DNA from 3 places in the Streptomyces sp. NPDC005151 genome. Region 1 is predicted to be linked to each of the others. Evidence: riboswitches for the same ligand, from Rfam matches in the RefSeq annotation. Region 1 holds a riboswitch; each other region holds the start of a gene.
What was found. Region 1 has a riboswitch for cyclic di-AMP ahead of ACWD6R_RS10350 (M23 family metallopeptidase). Riboswitches for the same ligand answer to the same signal wherever they lie in the genome.
Positions count from the first base shown of each region.

Region 2: linked by a shared signal. The riboswitch ahead of ACWD6R_RS33435 (M23 family metallopeptidase) and the one ahead of ACWD6R_RS10350 (M23 family metallopeptidase) in region 1 are both predicted to bind cyclic di-AMP.
Region 3: linked by a shared signal. The riboswitch ahead of ACWD6R_RS04310 (transglycosylase SLT domain-containing protein) and the one ahead of ACWD6R_RS10350 (M23 family metallopeptidase) in region 1 are both predicted to bind cyclic di-AMP.

Region 1 covers NZ_JBSFYR010000013.1:71,168-76,614, reverse strand. The annotation lists gene ACWD6R_RS10365 (bifunctional acetate--CoA ligase family protein/GNAT family N-acetyltransferase) at 1-214, opposite strand, end outside; gene ACWD6R_RS10360 (HPr family phosphocarrier protein) at 386-667, shown strand; partial or broken gene ACWD6R_RS10355 (GntR family transcriptional regulator) at 862-1,580, opposite strand; gene ACWD6R_RS10350 (M23 family metallopeptidase) at 1,795-2,601, opposite strand; cyclic di-AMP (ydaO/yuaA leader) riboswitch at 2,615-2,781, opposite strand; gene ACWD6R_RS10345 (M16 family metallopeptidase) at 2,990-4,372, opposite strand; gene ACWD6R_RS10340 (M16 family metallopeptidase) at 4,399-5,447, opposite strand, start outside.
Region 2 covers NZ_JBSFYR010000096.1:4,868-10,314, forward strand. The annotation lists gene ACWD6R_RS33425 (tyrosine-protein phosphatase) at 1-322, opposite strand, end outside; gene ACWD6R_RS33430 (alpha-galactosidase) at 519-2,624, shown strand; cyclic di-AMP (ydaO/yuaA leader) riboswitch at 2,907-3,064, shown strand; gene ACWD6R_RS33435 (M23 family metallopeptidase) at 3,068-4,015, shown strand; gene ACWD6R_RS33440 (SGNH/GDSL hydrolase family protein) at 4,342-5,187, shown strand; gene ACWD6R_RS33445 (STM4012 family radical SAM protein) at 5,411-5,447, opposite strand, start outside.
Region 3 covers NZ_JBSFYR010000004.1:104,785-110,231, reverse strand. The annotation lists gene ACWD6R_RS04325 (FUSC family protein) at 1-298, shown strand, start outside; gene ACWD6R_RS04320 (UBP-type zinc finger domain-containing protein) at 555-914, shown strand; gene ACWD6R_RS04315 (DUF5996 family protein) at 926-1,879, opposite strand; cyclic di-AMP (ydaO/yuaA leader) riboswitch at 2,451-2,638, shown strand; gene ACWD6R_RS04310 (transglycosylase SLT domain-containing protein) at 2,641-3,414, shown strand; gene ACWD6R_RS04305 (GMC oxidoreductase) at 3,785-5,428, shown strand; gene ACWD6R_RS04300 (carboxymuconolactone decarboxylase family protein) at 5,432-5,447, opposite strand, start outside.

The DNA of each region.
Region 1 (5,447 bases):
GGTGGACGTCCTTGGCGGACAGACGGGGGTAAGGAGCGAAGAACCGGTAGTACTTCGACTCGTCGGAGACCTGCTCGTAGAAGCTGACCAGGCGCTCGGCATCGTCCGTGGTGATGGGCCTGATGCGGGCCGTACCGCCGTCGCGGAGCACCACGTCCGCTTCCCAGTGGTCGGGGTACGCGTGGTGCGGACTCTGCTCCGGCGCGGGCTGCATGGGCAAAGCCTACGGCGCGGTCAGCGGTCGCGTAGGGCCCGGGGCCGGGGCAGTCTGAGAGCTCCGATCGGCCGTGCGGCACGGGCTGGGGCCGGGTTGCGGGTCGGCGGGAAGACAGCGACTGCGTGAGAGACTGGTCTAGACAACCATTGATTCGTGAAGGGCAGAACCATGGCTGAGCGCCGCGTAAATGTCGGTTGGGCCGAGGGCCTGCACGCCCGCCCCGCTTCCATCTTCGTCCGTGCCGCCACGGCGTCCGGCGTCCCCGTGACGATCGCCAAGTCCGACGGCCCCCCGGTGAACGCCGCCTCCATGCTCGCGGTGCTCGGTCTCGGCGCGCACGGCGGCGAGGAGATCGTGCTCGCCTCCGAGGCGGACGACGCGGAAGCCGCGCTCGACCGTCTGGCGAAGCTGGTCACCGAGGGGCTCGAGGAGCTCCCTGAGACCGTCTGATTCCAGGGTTCCGATCAGGGGGGAAGCCTTTCCGGCCGATTCCTGTCCGGTCTATTTCTGTGGCGGAGCCGCGGTACCCCCCAACCGGGGCCGCGGCTCCTTCGTTTTCGGATACCGACAATACATTCGGAGCGAATTCAGGCAGCTCAAAGAAAGCCCCGCGCATCTACTTCTCTTTGTATACGGCGCATGTGTTAATTCCGGCCGCTCGCGGTGTTTACGGCATGTTGCGAAGTCCTCACCCGGCCGCCGGAGCGGGGGCGCCGGCATCACGGCCCGGGGCACCGCCCGCGCGGCGCAGCCGGTGCGCGGCGGTGGCCCGCTCGGCGTGCTGGGCGGCCAGCGCCCTGGCCCGTTCCGCGTCGCCGCGCGCCACGGCGTCCACGATGGCTCCGTGCTCGCCCCAGGAATCGGCGGGGCGGGCCGACTGCTCGACCGCGTACATCCAGGCGATCTTGTGCCGTAGCTGGGTGAGCAGCGCGGTGAGCCCGGGGCTGCCGGACGCCTGGGCGAGCGTCTCGTGGAACCAGCCGCCCAGGGAGCGCAGATCCTCCCCCTCGCCCCGCCGCGCCCTGTCCTGACCCAGCCTGACCAGGCCGCGCAGCACCTTGAGGTGCGCCTCGGTGCGACGTTGCGCGGCACGGGCCGCACCCAGCGGCTCCAGCAGCATCCGTACCTCCAGAAGGTCGGCGGCCTCCTGTTCGGTGGGCTCGGCGACACAGGCACCGGCATGTCGGCGAGTGACCACGAAGCCCTCGGATTCCAGGGTGCGCAGCGCTTCCCGCACCGGGACACGGGAGACCCCGTAACGGCGCGCGAGCAGCTCCTCGGTGAGTCTGCTGCCGCGTTCGAAGACACCGGAGACGATGTCGTCACGGATTGCCGTGCATACCGATTGCGCCGGAATGCGCATGTCCGAACCTCCGCCTTAATCCCCGCGAAACGCGGCCGATCGACGCCTGTTCTGTGACTCTATTGCAATGCAACTGCATTTCCGACGCCGGGCCGAAAACCATGAATATCTTCTGGCCCGGGGACGGTTCCGCGGGGCGGTTCGGCAGGGGCGGACACGACGAAGGCCCCGGCGGGAAACCGAGGCCTTCGGGGTGTTGCGGACGGGACGTCGGTCAGACGTTCACGCCATGGGCGCGCAGGTACGCCACGGGGTCCATGTCGGAGCCGTACGAAGGCGTGGTGCGGGCCTCGAAGTGGAGGTGCGGTCCGGTGGAGTTGCCGGTCGAGCCGGAGAGGCCGATCTGCTGGCCCGCGCCGACGCTCTGGCCGACGGAGACGCCGATCGAGGAGAGGTGGCCGTACTGGGTGTACGTGCCGTCCGTCATCCGCAGCACGATGTTGTTGCCGTATGCGCCGCCCCAGCCCGCCTCGACGACCGTGCCGGCGCCGACGGCGACGACGGAGCTTCCGGAGGCGGCATGGAAGTCGATGCCCGAGTGGCGGCCGGAGGACCAGAGGGACCCGCTCGACTTGTAGCCGGTGGTGGCGTACGAACCGGCGACCGGGAGCTGGAAGGAGCCCAGGCGGGTGCGCTCGGCGGAACGGGTGGCGCGGGCCTTCGCGTCACGGGCCGCCTTGGCGCGGGCCTCGGCCTCGGCCTTCGCCGCCGCCTTGGCCTTCGCTTCGGCCTTGGCTGCCGCGGCAGCCTTCGCCTTCACCTTCGCGGCGACGTCGGCCTGGCGCTTCTGCACCTTGGCCTGGGTGGCCACCTGGTCGGCGAGGCCATCCTCGATGGCGATGATCTGGGTCAGGCCGGTTTCATTGACGAAGGAGGCCTCGGCATCCGCGGCGAGGGCCGGAGAGGCCAGTCCGCCGATGACGCCGGTGGTCGCCAGCGTCGCGACTCCGGCGATGCGTGCGCTCCCGCGCTTCAGGCGGCTCGGGGCACGGTGCTTCCCGGTGGGGCGGGTGAACGCCATGAAGTAGCTGGTCCTTTCCTTCCTTCTCGCCTACCGGGTTAGCTGACGGGTTCGGAGCAGGAAGGTCTCCTACGGATCCCCGGCCTCACAGGAGGTCGCGGCATCCGATTCACCCCAGGGACTGTGTGGGTCCCCGGCTCCCCAGGCTCGCGCCTGACGGGGACTCGGCGATCACTGCCCGGCGCCACGGATGCGGCATACGAGTGACGGACAGTGGAGCCGACGCTAGGCGGGGGCACTTTCATTCACCAAACGGACAGGGCGCTTTGTAGCGCATCCCACAGGGCAAGGAATAAGTTTTCATCTCAAATCAGACAAAAGGGAAGACCCTGGCGAGAAGCGACTCGCCAGGGTCTCTCTTTGCCCCTCTTTGCGGGACTTTGGTGCATCAGCCGGTGACGACCGACACCTCTCCGATGCCCAACGCCCTGACCCGCTCCTCGATCTGCGCGGCGTCGCCGACGAGAATCGTGACCAGCCGGTCCACGGGGAAGGCGTTGACCACGGCTGCGGTCGCCTCGACCGTGCCGGTCTCGGCCAGGCGGGCGTACAGCTGCGCCTGGTAGTCGTCCGGGAGGTGCTGCTCGACCTGGTCGGCGAGCGTGCCGGCGACGGAGGCAGCCGTCTCGAACTTCAGCGGGGCGACACCCACGAGGTTCTGCACAGCGGTCTCGCGCTCGGCGTCGGTCAGCCCCTCGGCCACCAGCGTCCGCAGGACCTTCCACAGGTCGTCGAGCGCCGGTCCGGTGGACTCCGTGTCCACCGAGCCACTGATCGCCAGCATCGCCGCGCCGGTCGCCCCGGAGGCGGAGTCCGGGGCCGTCGAGCGCAGGACCTGCCCGAAGGCCCGCACGCCGTAGGTGTAGCCCTTCTCCTCGCGCAGCACCCGGTCCAGCCGGGAGGTGAGTGTGCCGCCCAGGCAGTAGGTGCCGAGGACCTGGGCCGGCCACACGCTGTCGTGCCGGTCGGCGCCGATGCGGCCGATCAGCAGCTGTGTCTGCACGGCGCCCGGACGGTCGACGATCACCACGCGGCCGGTGTCGTCGGCAGTGATCGGCGGGACCGGACGGGGCTCCACGGTGTTCCCGGTCCAGTCGCCGATGGTGTCGGCGAGCAGGGCGTCCAGGTCGATACCGGTGAGGTCGCCGACGACGACGGCGGTCGCGGTGGACGGCCGGACATGGGCCTCGTAGAAGGCTCGCACGGCCGCGGAGTCGATCCGCTCCACCGTCTCCTCGGTGCCCTGGCGCGGGCGTGACATCCGCGACGTGGCCGGGAAGAGCTCCTTGGAGAGCTGCTTGGCGGCACGCCGGGCCGGGTTGGCCTGCTCGTGCGGAATCTCGTCGAGCCGGTTGTTCACCAGTCGCTCGATCTCGCTGTCGGCGAACGCGGGCGCCCGCAGCGCCTCGGCGACCAGCCCGAGAGCCTTGGCCAGCCGGGAGGCCGGAACCTCCAGGGAGACCCGCATGCCGGGATGGTCGGCGTGCGCGTCGAGGGTGGCGCCGCAACGCTCCAGCTCGGCGGCGAACTCCTCGGCGGAGTGCTTGTCGGTGCCCTCGGAAAGGGCTCGCGCCATGATCGTGGCCACGCCGTCGAGGCCCTCGGGCTCGGCGTCCAGCGGGGCGTCGAGGAAGATCTCGACCGCGACGACCTGCTGGCCGGGACGGTGGCAGCGCAGCACCGTCAGCCCATTGGGCAGGGCGCCGCGCTCGGGTGCGGGAAAGGCCCAGGGCCTGGCCGTGCCGGGGGTCGGCTGCGGGTGGTACTCCATCGATACTCCAGTCGCGGCAGCGTCGGTCACTTGTCCGCCCCTTCGTGCGCGTCGGTGTCGGTGTCCGTCTCGTCGGCTTCCGCGTCGGCGGATTCGGCCGGCTCGACCGGCTCGTAGACGAGCACCGCCCGGTTGTCGGGGCGCAGCTGGGCCCTGGCCGCCGCCTGGACCTCGTCCGCGGTGACGTCAAGGACCCGCTGGACGGCGGTCAGCGCGAGCTGCGGGTCGCCGAACAGCACGGCGAACCGGCAGAGTTCATCGGCGCGGCCCGCGACCGTACCGAGCCGGTCCAGCCACTCGCGCTCCAACTGTGCCTGAGCGCGCTCCATTTCCTCGGGCGTGGGGCCCTCGGCGGCGAACCGGGCCAGCTCCTCGTCGACCGCGGCCTCGATCTGCGCCACCTCGACACCGCCGGACGTCTTCACGTCCAGCCAGCCGAGCGAGGGCGCGCCGGCCAGCCGCAGCAGCCCGAAACCTGCCGCAACGGCTGTGCGGTCGCGGCGGACCAGGCGGTTGTGCAGCCGGGAGGACTCACCTCCGCCGAGCACGGTCAGCGCGAGATCCGCGGCGTCGCACTCCCTGGTGCCGTCGTGCGGCAGCCGGTAGGCGGCCATCAGCGCCCGCGCCGGGACCTCCTCGTGGACCTCTTCGCGCAGCTGCTCGCCGATGGTCTCGGGGAGCGTGCCGTCGCGCGGCGGCTGCTTGCCGTCGTGGGACGGGATGGAGCCGAAGTACTTCTCGATCCAGGCGAGCGTCTGCTCGGGGTCGATGTCGCCGACGACCGACAGCACCGCGTTGTTGGGCGCGTAGTACGTACGGAAGAAGGTCCGCGCGTCTTCGAGTGTCGCCGCGTCCAGGTCGGTCATCGAGCCGATCGGGGTGTGGTGGTACGGGTGGCCCTCGGGGTAGGCGAGGGCGGTCAGCCTCTCGAACGCCGTGCCGTACGGAACATTGTCGTACCGCTGGCGGCGCTCGTTCTTGACGACGTCCCGCTGGTTCTCCATGGACTCGTCGTCGAGCGCGGCGAGCAGCGAGCCCATCCGGTCGGCTTCGAGCCACAGGGCCAGTTCCAGCT
Region 2 (5,447 bases), on a different contig from region 1:
CGCGGACCATCTGCCAGAACTCGGCGCCGTCGGCCGGGTCGGAGAGCGGAATGTTCACATTCCGCACGCCCGGCAGGTCCACGTCCGGGCCTTCGAGCCTGTGGTCCGCCGCATTGCGGAAGTCGAAGATCGTGTGCAGCCCGAGGCCGCCGAGGAACGCGGCGTCCTCGTCGGTGGCGTGCGCGAGGTGACCGCTGCGGAAGAGCCGTCCGTGCCGCACCCGGCGGCCGTCCAGGGTCGGCAGTCCGCCCACATCGCGGAAGTTGCGCACACCTGCCAGCTCGGGTTCCGTCGACGGGACCTGCGGCACCTGCTGCGTCACGGTGTCTCCTGGAGTGTCTGGCGTCGGCGCGGCTCGCCGGCGAGGTCATTTCCTGCGACGATACGACATTGAATTCTCAGGCCATCATCTCGGCCGTTTCCTGCTGAACACCCCATGGAATTCCCCTCGCACGGGCGTTGCCCGGCCGTCGGCCGGCGGTCGATGATGTGCGGAACTGTGGGAATGCGGGGATGACATGATCGAGACGGGTGACCAGGGTCGGACCTGGCTGCTGACCGGGGCGAGCGGCAGCTACGCGTTGCACCTCACCGGCCGGGACGAACTGCTGCATCTGCACTGGGGGCCGCAGATCTCCCTCGCGGCCGCCGAGGCCCTCGCCGCCGCGCCCGAGCCGCCCTTCCGGGGCTTCGAGTCGCAGCTGGACGGCCGCGAGGAGTACCCGGTCGAGGGCGGCCCCCGCTTCGTTCGGCCCGCTCTCTCCGTACGCACCCCCGAAGTCCGTGGCACCGAATGGGCGTTCGCCGGGGCCGCCGTGGACGGCGATGAACTCCGTATCGCGTTCGCCGACTCCGTGCAGCGGCTCGCGCTCACGCTGCACTACCGGATGCGGGATGACTCCGACGTCATCGAGCGCTGGGCCACCGTCACCCACACCGGTCCGGACGGTCCGCCGCTGGAGCTGCTGCGCGCCGACGCGGCGGCCTGGGCGCTGCCCGCCCGCGACAGCTGGCGGCTGAGCCAGCTGCACGGCCGCTGGGCGGCCGAGACACAGCTCGTACGGTCGGATCTGACGTACGGCGAGAAGGTCCTCTCCAGCAGGCGCGGCCACACCGGACACCAGTTCCTGCCCTGGGTCGCGCTCGACGCGGACGGCGCCGCCACCGAGGAGGAGGGCGAGGTGTACGGCTGCGCGCTCGGCTGGTCCGGCTCGTGGCGGATCGCGGTGCAGCAGCTCCCCGACGGGCTTGTGCAGATCACCGGAGGCGCCGGATACGACGACTCCGGGCTGCTGCGGCTCGCACCGGGGGAGACGTACACCACACCGGTGTTCGCCGGACTGTGGAGCGCCGAAGGGTTCGGCGGGGCGAGCCGGTCCTGGCACGCCTGGCAACTGGCCCATGTCGTCCCGGACGCCGAGAGCCTGCGGCCGGTGCTCTACAACTCCTGGGAGGCGACCGGCTTCGACATCGCGGAGGACCAGCAGCGCGCCCTCGCCGAGCGCGCCGCGGCGATGGGCGTCGAGCTGTTCGTCGTGGACGACGCATGGTTCGGGCAGCGCACCAGCGACCGGGCCGGACTCGGCGACTGGACCCCCAACCCCGAGCGATTCCCCGGCGGGCTGAAGCCGCTCGCCGACGAAGTGCACGGACTCGGCATGCAGTTCGGCATCTGGGTCGAGCCGGAGATGGTGAACGCCGACAGTGATCTGTATCGCGCGCACCCCGACTGGGTGCAGCACTTCCCTGGGCGGACCCGGACCGAATTCCGTCATCAGCTGGTGCTCAATCTGGCCCGGACCGATGTGCAGAACTATCTGTGGGAGCAGCTCGACACGCTGCTCTCCAGCGCCCCGATCGACTATGTGAAATGGGACTTCAACCGCTGCTTCACCGATGCGGGCTGGCCGGGCGAGGACTATCCGCAGAAGCTCTGGATCGCACATGTGGACGCGCTCTACGCGCTGATCGACCGGCTGCGGGCCGCCCACCCCGGCGTCGCCTTCGAGTCCTGCTCGGGCGGCGGTGGCCGGATCGACCTGGAGATCCTCGCCCGTACCGACCAGGTGTGGACCTCCGACAACACCGACCCGCTCGACCGGCTCGCCATCCAGGAGGGCTTCGGGCAGATCCATCCGGCGCGGGTGATGGCCGCCTGGGTCACCGACAGTCCGAATGTCCAGCTCAACAGCAGGGTCAGTTCGCTGCGCTTCCGCTTCGTCAGCGCGATGGCCGGGGTGCTCGGGGTCGGCGGGGATCTCACCGAGTGGAGTGACGAGGAGCTGGCCGAGGCGCGGAGCTGGGTGGATCTCTACAAGGAGATCCGTCCCGCCGTGCAGCACGGCGCGCTGTACCGGCTGCGTGCCCCGCGCGGTGGGCTCAGCGCCGTGCAGTACGTGCACGGCGACGAGGCCGTGGTGCTGATGTGGCTGGAGGCGCAGCGGTACGGGGAGCGGCCGCCGGCCCTGCGGCTGCGCGGGCTCGACCCCGCGGCGACCTACACCGACCTGGACACCGGGGCGGTCCACCACGGTGCCGTGCTGCTGCATCAGGGTCTGCACACCGGGCTGCGGGGGGACCTGGACGCGAAGGTACTGAGGCTCCGACGTGGCGAACGTTCGTGACATGTCCGTATTGCGACTTTTAGTGGAACATGGCCTATTTCTGCGGGAGATGATGCCTTCCTCGTGAGCGGGATCATATCCGTGACGGTGTGTGGTGGCGCCACAGATGGGTATTCCGGACGTCGCGCGGAAAGCCAAGATCCGTAATCCACGGAGGGTGACCGGAATTCCGCGCCGATTTCCCGGCGTGGATTCCCCTGAGTAGTCGATGGCTTGTTTCCGCCGTCCTCGCTCGCCTACGGTCACCCTCAATCCGGACGGACCGCCTAATCCTGCCGCCGCCCGGAATTCGCACCCACTCACGTGTGGCAGGAGCGGGGGAACCAGGTAAGCCGCCGCCCGGAGAGATCCGGCCGGCTCGGGGTGAAGTCGCGAACTGCGACCGGGCATCTCCAGCCCGAACCCGACAGCTCACCTCGTAGGCGCCGGAGAGGAAATTCTTCATGCCCACATCGGGTAAGCACCGCCGTACCAAGTCCAGCACGATCGCCCGTGGCGTCGCCGCCGTCGGCGCCGGTGGGGCCGTCATCGCCCTTCCGCTGCTCGGCGCCACCGGTGCCCACGCCGCGGAGCAGGCCGCGCCCACCGCGCAGTCGGCAGCCACGCACGTCGCCGCCGAGGCCGCGCCGGTCGTGAAGAACAAGGTCGAGACCCGGACGTACTCCGTCGTTGCCGGTGACTACCTGTCGAAGATCGCCGCCGAGCAGCAGGTCAAGGGCGGCTGGCAGCAGCTGTACCAGGACAACCGCGCGGTCGTCGGCGAGAACCCGAGCCTTATCTTCCCGGGCATGAAGCTGACGCTCGGCGGCAAGCCGGCCGACTCCGCCGCGACGACGGACACCACGCAGTCCGCCCCGGCTCCGTCGAAGGCTGCCCCGTCGAAGGCTCCGTCGACCTCCTCGGCCGACAAGTCCGCGTCGCAGTCCAAGGCTTCGGAGTCCGTCAAGACCACCACGTCCTCCGCCTCGGCCGGTCGGAGCAACAGCTCCGGCTACGTCCACCCGGTCCCGGGCAACCACACCACCGCCTACCGTGCCTCCGGCTCCAACTGGTCCAGCGGCAGCCACACGGGTATCGACTTCCCGGTCGCCACCGGCACCAGCGTGAAGGCGATCACCTCCGGCACCGTCGTCACCGCCGGCTGGGGTGGCGCGTACGGCAACCAGGTCGTCATCAAGCACGCCGACGGCCACTACTCGCAGTACGGCCACATGTCCTCGCTCTCCGTCTCGGCGGGCCAGACCGTGACCGCAGGCCAGCAGGTCGGCCTCTCCGGTGCCACCGGCAACGCCACCGGCCCGCACCTGCACTTCGAGGTCCGCACTGGCCCGGCGTACGGGTCGGACATCGACCCGATCGCCTACCTGGCCTCGCACGGGATCCACGTCTGATCCACGGCTGATCCGGTCGGCTCGGTGAAGGGGCGGTGCGCGGCGACGCACCGCCCCTTCACTTACGGCCTCCCCCGCGATAGGGAGTGGGCTCCCGACGCCCTGCGACTCCGCTGGCGGCGTTGTCGTCAGTCGCCGACGCTCCGCGTCGACTCCGTCCTCCGCCTTGCAATCGAAGCCGCATGACGCCGCTCGCTGATCCACTCCCTACCGCGGGGGGCGTTATTCCCCCTTTGCCAAAACCTGACCGGGTGGTCTATCTCACCACCCGTCAACCCCTTATTACGGTCGCGTAGGTCACATTCAGCGGTGCAGGATATGCGCTTGTGGCAGACGATTCGAGAAACAATCAACGTGGCGTCATCAACCGGCAGGGCGCCATCGGGTCGTACGCAGCGATTGGCGACAGCTTCACCGAGGGAGTCGGAGACCCCGGCCCGGACGGAACCTTCGTCGGCTGGGCGGACCGTTTCGCGGTACTTCTCGCGGACCAGCTCCCGGACACCGATGCGGCGACGAGCTCCGAGGGCTCCGCACACGGAAATTTCCGGTACGCCAATCTCGCCGTACGCGGACGCCTCCTCGACCAGATCGTCGAGGAGCAGGTACCGCGCGCCAAGGAGCTCGCACCCGATCTGGTGAGCTTCTGCGCGGGCGGCAACGACATCATCCGGCCCGGCACCGACCCCGACGACGTGGCCGAGCGCTTCGAGCGCGCGGTCGCCGAGCTCACCGACTCGGTCGGCACCGTCCTGGTGACGACCGGCTTCGACACCCGCGGCGTTCCCGTCCTGCGCCATCTGCGCGGCAAGATCGCCACGTACACCGCCCATGTGCGCTCCATCGCCGATCGCTACGACTGCCCGGTCCTCGACCTGTGGTCGCTGAAGTCCGTGCAGGACCGGCGCGCCTGGGACGACGACCGGCTCCACCTGTCGCCCGAGGGACACACCCGGGTCGCGCTGCGCGCCGCCCAGGTCCTCGGCCTCGATGTACCGGCCGACCCCGACCAGGAATGGCCCCCGCAGGCACAGCGCGGCACGCTGGAGGTCCGGCGCGACGACATCCACTGGGCGCGTGAGTACCTGGTTTCGTGGATAGGGCGGCGGCTGCGCGGCGAGTCCTCCGGCGACCACGTCGAGGCGAAGCGGCCGGACCTCCTGCCGCTTTAGACCGACCGGCAAATGGAGGGCGGCGTCGCGGGGCTGGGCACGCACATCTGCCGCGTTGTCGTCAATCACCATGGCTCCGCCATGCCTCAATCCTCCGCCTTGCAGCTGCACGCACCCAGCCCCGCTCCTTCTCCCACCCCCCCATTTGCCGGTCGGTCTTAGAGGAGCCCTCTCTGGCCCCATCTGCCGGACGGGCCGGTTCCCTTTCTGCCTCTCGGGGGCTTCAGGCCTGTCCGGCGACGGGGGACACCGGCAGGAAC
Region 3 (5,447 bases), on a different contig from region 1:
GGCGGAGTCGCGACTTGCCGCCGCACTGGCCGCCAGCCGCGCCACTCGGGACGTGGTGGCCGACCTCCTGCTGGAGGACGTCCAGGAGCACCCTCGACAGTGGCAACTGCACGGTGCGCTGCTCGCCGAGGTCGACCGCATTCTGGATGAGCTGGACATCGGCAAACGCGCCGAACGCCTTGGCGAGGAACTCGACCGCCACTCTGCTGAACTGCACGAACGCCATCCCCGGCTCGCCGCACTGCGGCGGCGGCTCGGCAGCCACCGGGCCACGCAGCCGACAGTCCCGGGAGGATGAGGGCGAGGCGATGGGAGACCGCGCGCCCTGCGACGCCCGTATGCCCTGGCTCTGCTGTCGTCGGCGCACGCGAACGCCCCCCGCAGGGCGGGCACTTCACATCATCGAGCAGCGCCCGGAGTCCGGCACGGCTGTTCGACGCAGGCGGACCCGGTAGCCCGGCCTTACGATGCAGGAGGGGAACCGGAAGCCTCAGAGCGCCGGGACGGGACCCGCAGGGTCCGCGGTCTCGCGCCTGATCACGGAGGCACGTCACATGGCACCTGACCAGATCCCAGGCATCGATCTCACCGCGGCTCCCAGCGGGGCGGGATGTGCGGACTGCCTGGCGGGCGACGGACCGGGATGGTGGATGCACCTGCGCCGCTGCGCCGCGTGCGGACACATCGGCTGCTGCGACTCCTCCCCCTCGCAGCACGGTACGAAGCACGCACGCGAGGCAGGACATCCGTTCCTGGCCAGCTTCGAGCCGGGGGAGAACTGGCTCTGGAACATCGAGACCGAGGAATATTACGAGGGATTGGAGCTGCTCCCGCCCACCTCGCACCCGGTCGCCCAGCCGACTCCGGGTCCCCAGGGCAAGGTCCCCGCGGACTGGGAGCGGCAGCTGCACTGAAGCCGCGCTCCTCATCCACCGGCAGACGTACGGGTCCTCAGGCACGGATCGGTCATCCCGCCGGGACAGGCGAGTCGGTCGATGTCCCAGCCGGCGCGCCCCGCTCCGGCCTGATAGGCGCTTTCGTAGAAGGCGAGTACGGCCGCACGGGGATCGCTCTCGGTGCGGGCCGCGTCGTACGGCAGCACCGCCAGGTGGCTGCCGCCACGATCCACCCATTGCGCCGACACCGGAGTGAGCGGTTCCTCCGCCAGCCGCGCCGGTTCGGGAGCGGTGTACGAGTAGAACGCGGGCGCGGCGAACTTGTCGTCACCGAACCAGAAACCGAAGCTGATCACTTCCCGGGAGTAGGCCTCCCGCGTCACCGGGTCGATCTGCCGGGGCTGGTCGATCTGACGCTCCGAAAAGCGGGTGTGAGCGATGTCGAAGGTGTGCCAGAAATGGTGCACGGGGCTGACTTTCCCCGAAAACCGCGCCGCGAATTCCTCCAGGACCAGCGCCACTTGACTGAGGACCTGCCAATACCGGTTGGCCAGTTCGGGATCGTATGCCGCGTGCTCGGTGTCCTCGGCGAACGGCCGGTCGGTGTCGGGCAGATCGAATGGCTTGGGCACGTTGATATCCACCTCGATGCCCAGCGTGTCCAGGGCGGCCATGACCTTCTTGTGGAAGGACGCCACAGACTGGCCCGAAAGCGGGAACGAGACCGACACGCCGTCCAGTCTTGTGATGACGAGTCGATGGCCGACGAAGTCGAAGTCCACCGTGAAAATCGGGTTGCCGTCGATCTGCCCCATGGGGCGGGTGGTGATACCGCGGCCAGTGAGGTGAAACGGAACGTTCCACCAGTGATTGCGCCGGACACTGGCCGCGAGACGGATCTTTCCGACGACCTGCGCGAAGCGGTGGAGCGTCTCTTTGGTGTCACGCCACTCGGCGAGCGGCATGGGCGGGAACAGCTCCATCGCCATCACTTCTCTCGTGCTGCCGGACGGTCCCGGCGGGCGGGCAGGGCGTTCTTCCGCACCATCATGGCCACGCCGAAGGTGTACGGCACCTCGTGCGGCCGCCGTGGTGTCGTTCGCGTGAACCGGCACGGCCTGGCCGGTGGGCGGCCACTCGTGCGCCGCAGTCGGCGCAGACGCGTGACGCGCGGCTGCTCCCGGTCGTCTCCCCGGGGACGCCCTTCCCGACGAGTCGGAGGCCGGTGTCTGTCCGCCGACGTCAAAATCTCCTAAATGTCGCAATTTTGACGATGAAGGGAAGCCGCTCGCCGTTCTGGTGAATGCGCAACCCGCACGGGCCGAGGCCTTGCGTGCCGGGCAAATCGCCCTTTTCGGGCTGAGTGGTGAGAGTCACCTTCCGGGCCCGCGGTCGCAGCGACGTGCCGCCCGGTTCCCTTCTGCGCCAAGAAAGTTGACTTCGCGGACCGGGGTGGAATGCGAAAATTTCCGCGACTCGATCTTGTAAATGAATTGTGATCGAAAAATGGGGGCTTGTTCAGGTCGGAGTTTCTCGCCTACGGTCACCGTCAATCCGGATGGAACGCCGAATCCTGCCGCCGTCCGGGAACCCGACCACTCACGTACGGCAGGAGCGGGGGACCCACGTAAGCCGCCGATCCGGTATCCGGAACGGCTAGGGGTGAAGTCGTATTCCCATACGGCCAGGCAACTCCAGCCTCAACCCGACAGCTCACCTCGTAGGCGACGGAGAGGAATGCGCCATGCCCGCACAGGTTAACCACCGTCGTCGTAAGTCCATTTCGCTGACTCGCGGATTCATCGCCGTGAGCACAGGCGGAGCCGCTCTCGCGCTTCCGATGATCGGGGCAACCGTTGCCTCGGCAGCGCCGGCGCAGCCTGTCACCGCCGTCGCCGTCTCCAAGACGGTGGCGCCCGCTGCCGCCCCCGCCAAGCCGGCTGCCGTGCGGGCAGCCACGCCCTCCATCTATTCCGTGATATCCGGTGACACCCTTTACAAGATCGCCCTGAGTCATTCCGTGAGTGGCGGTTGGCAGCAGCTGTACAAGGACAATCGAGCGGTCATCGGAGCCGACCCCGGCGTAATTCACGCGGGCCAGAAGCTCACCATCGGCGCCAAGGCCGCGCCCGCGGCAGTCGAGTCCACGACGGCCGCGAGCACCGCCGCTGCTGTCACCGCGAAGCCCGCGACGTACACGAACGACCTCGACGGCTGGATCAAGGAGTCGCTGGCCGTCATGGCCCAGCACGGCATCCCCGGCAGCTACGACGGCATCCACCGCAACATCATGCGCGAGTCCTCGGGCAACCCCCGGGCCATCAACAACTGGGACTCGAACGCCGCCGCGGGCACGCCGTCCAAGGGTCTCCTGCAGGTCATCGACCCCACGTTCCGGGCCTACCACGTGCCCGGTACGTCGATGGACCCTTACGACCCGGTCGCCAACATCACGGCCGCGTGCAACTACGCCGCCGCCAAGTACGGCTCGATCGACAACGTGTTCGGGGCCTACTGAGGCCCGGTTGCATTGATTCAGGTATGACGGGTGGCGAAGGTCCGATGGGGCTCGCCACCCGTTCCCGTCGGTGTCGCGCACGGGAGACGATTCAGAAGTCGATCCGCATGACGGCCCGCCTGAGTGTGGGCCTGCCGACTCGACGAACCCTGCGTCGGCGAAAACGTCACGGCTGCCGACATGGAGCTCGCCCCAGGGGATGCGGGCACCCGGCCGAGCGAGGAAGGCCACCGGGGTCGGCCCGCCTGACGCACGACGTTGCGTATCCGGGGTGCCTCGATCGGGCGCATGTTACCCACCGGTATATAGTGACTTAACGCGCGAACGGCAGTAGAACCAGTTTCACTCTTTAGAGAGTGAGGCGTGTCACATGAGTGACTCTACCATGCACAATGCAGGCCCCAAGGACGTTTCGCGTCGAAGATTCATCACAGGAACTGGTTCTATTTTAGGAGCCGTGGCCCTCGCGGGTCACACCACTCCGGCCCAGGCCGGGGTCGGATCCGCAGCCGCTCCGATCGACTCCGGGGCCCATGTTCCGGCCCTGGTGATCGGCACCGGATACGGCGGCTCCGTCGCCGCACTGCGTCTCGCCCAAGCGGGCGTCGACGTGCACATGATCGAAATGGGTATGGCCTGGGACACCCCCGGCCCCGATGGCAGGATCTTCGCCAACACGACCTCCCCGGACAGCCGGTCGTACTGGCTCCGCACCAGGACCAAGCAGCCCCTCAGCAACTTCCTCGGCTTCCCCATCGACAAGAACATCACCCGCAGCACAGGGATCCTCGACGCCGAGGAGTTCAGCGGGATCACCGTCTACCAGGGCCGCGGCGTCGGTGGCGGCTCGCTGGTCAACGGTGGGATGGCGGTCACCCCCAAGCGCGAGAACTTCGGAGCCGTGCTCCCGTCGGTGGACGCCGACGAGATGTACGGCATCTACTACCCGCGCGCCAATGCCGGGCTCGGGGCCGGCATTGGCGATCCGGCCTGGTTCGACACCGCCGCGTGCTACCAGTACGCCCGGGTCGGCCGCAAACAGGCCGAGCGCGCCGGCTTCCCGTTCGTCTTCGTGCCCACCGTGTACGACTGGGACTACATGAAGCAGGAAGAGGCCGGAACCGTCCCCAGGTCGGCGCTGGCCGGTGAGATCCTCTACGGCAACAACTATGGCAAGAAGTCGCTGCAGAAGACGTACATCGACCGGATCAGGGCCACCGGCAGGGTCGCCATCGCGCCGCTCCACAAGGTCACTTCGGTCGCCCCGGCGGCAGGTGGCGGCTACACGGTCGTCATCGACCAGATCGACACCGGCGGCGCCACCACGGCCACCAAGACGGTGACCGCGGACCGGGTGTTCTTCGCGGCCGGCAGCGTGGGCACCAGCAAGTTGCTGGTCAAGCTGAAAGCCACCGGCGCGCTCCCCGGCCTGAACAACGAGATCGGCAAAGGGTGGGGCGACAACGGCAACGTCATGTGCGGCCGGGCCAACCACCTGTGGGACCCGACCGGCAGCCTTCAGGCGTCCATTCCCACGGGCGGCATCGACAACTGGGCCGCCGGTGGCGCGTTCGCCGAGGTCGCGCCGCTGCCCACCGGGATCGAGACGTACGCCTCGTTCTACCTGTCCATCACCAAGAACCCGAACCGGGCCGAGTTCTCGTGGAACGCCGCGACGGGCACGGTCGACCTGAACTGGCAGACCGCCTGGAAGCAGCCGTCCATCGACGCCGCCAGGACGATCTTCGACAGGATCAACCAGAAGGAGGGGACGATCTACCGGACCGATCTCTTCGGCACCTACAAGATCTGGGGCGACCACCTCACGTACCACCCGCTCGGCGGCGCGGTGCTGAACCGGGCGACCGACAACTACGGCCGCCTGCACGGTTACTCGGGCCTGTACGTCATCGACGGCTCGCTGATCCCCGGCAACACCAGCGTCAATCCGTTCGTCACCATCACCGCGCTTGCCGAACGGAACATCGAGAAGATCATCGCCACCGACCTGTGACACTCAACGGCCGGGCAGC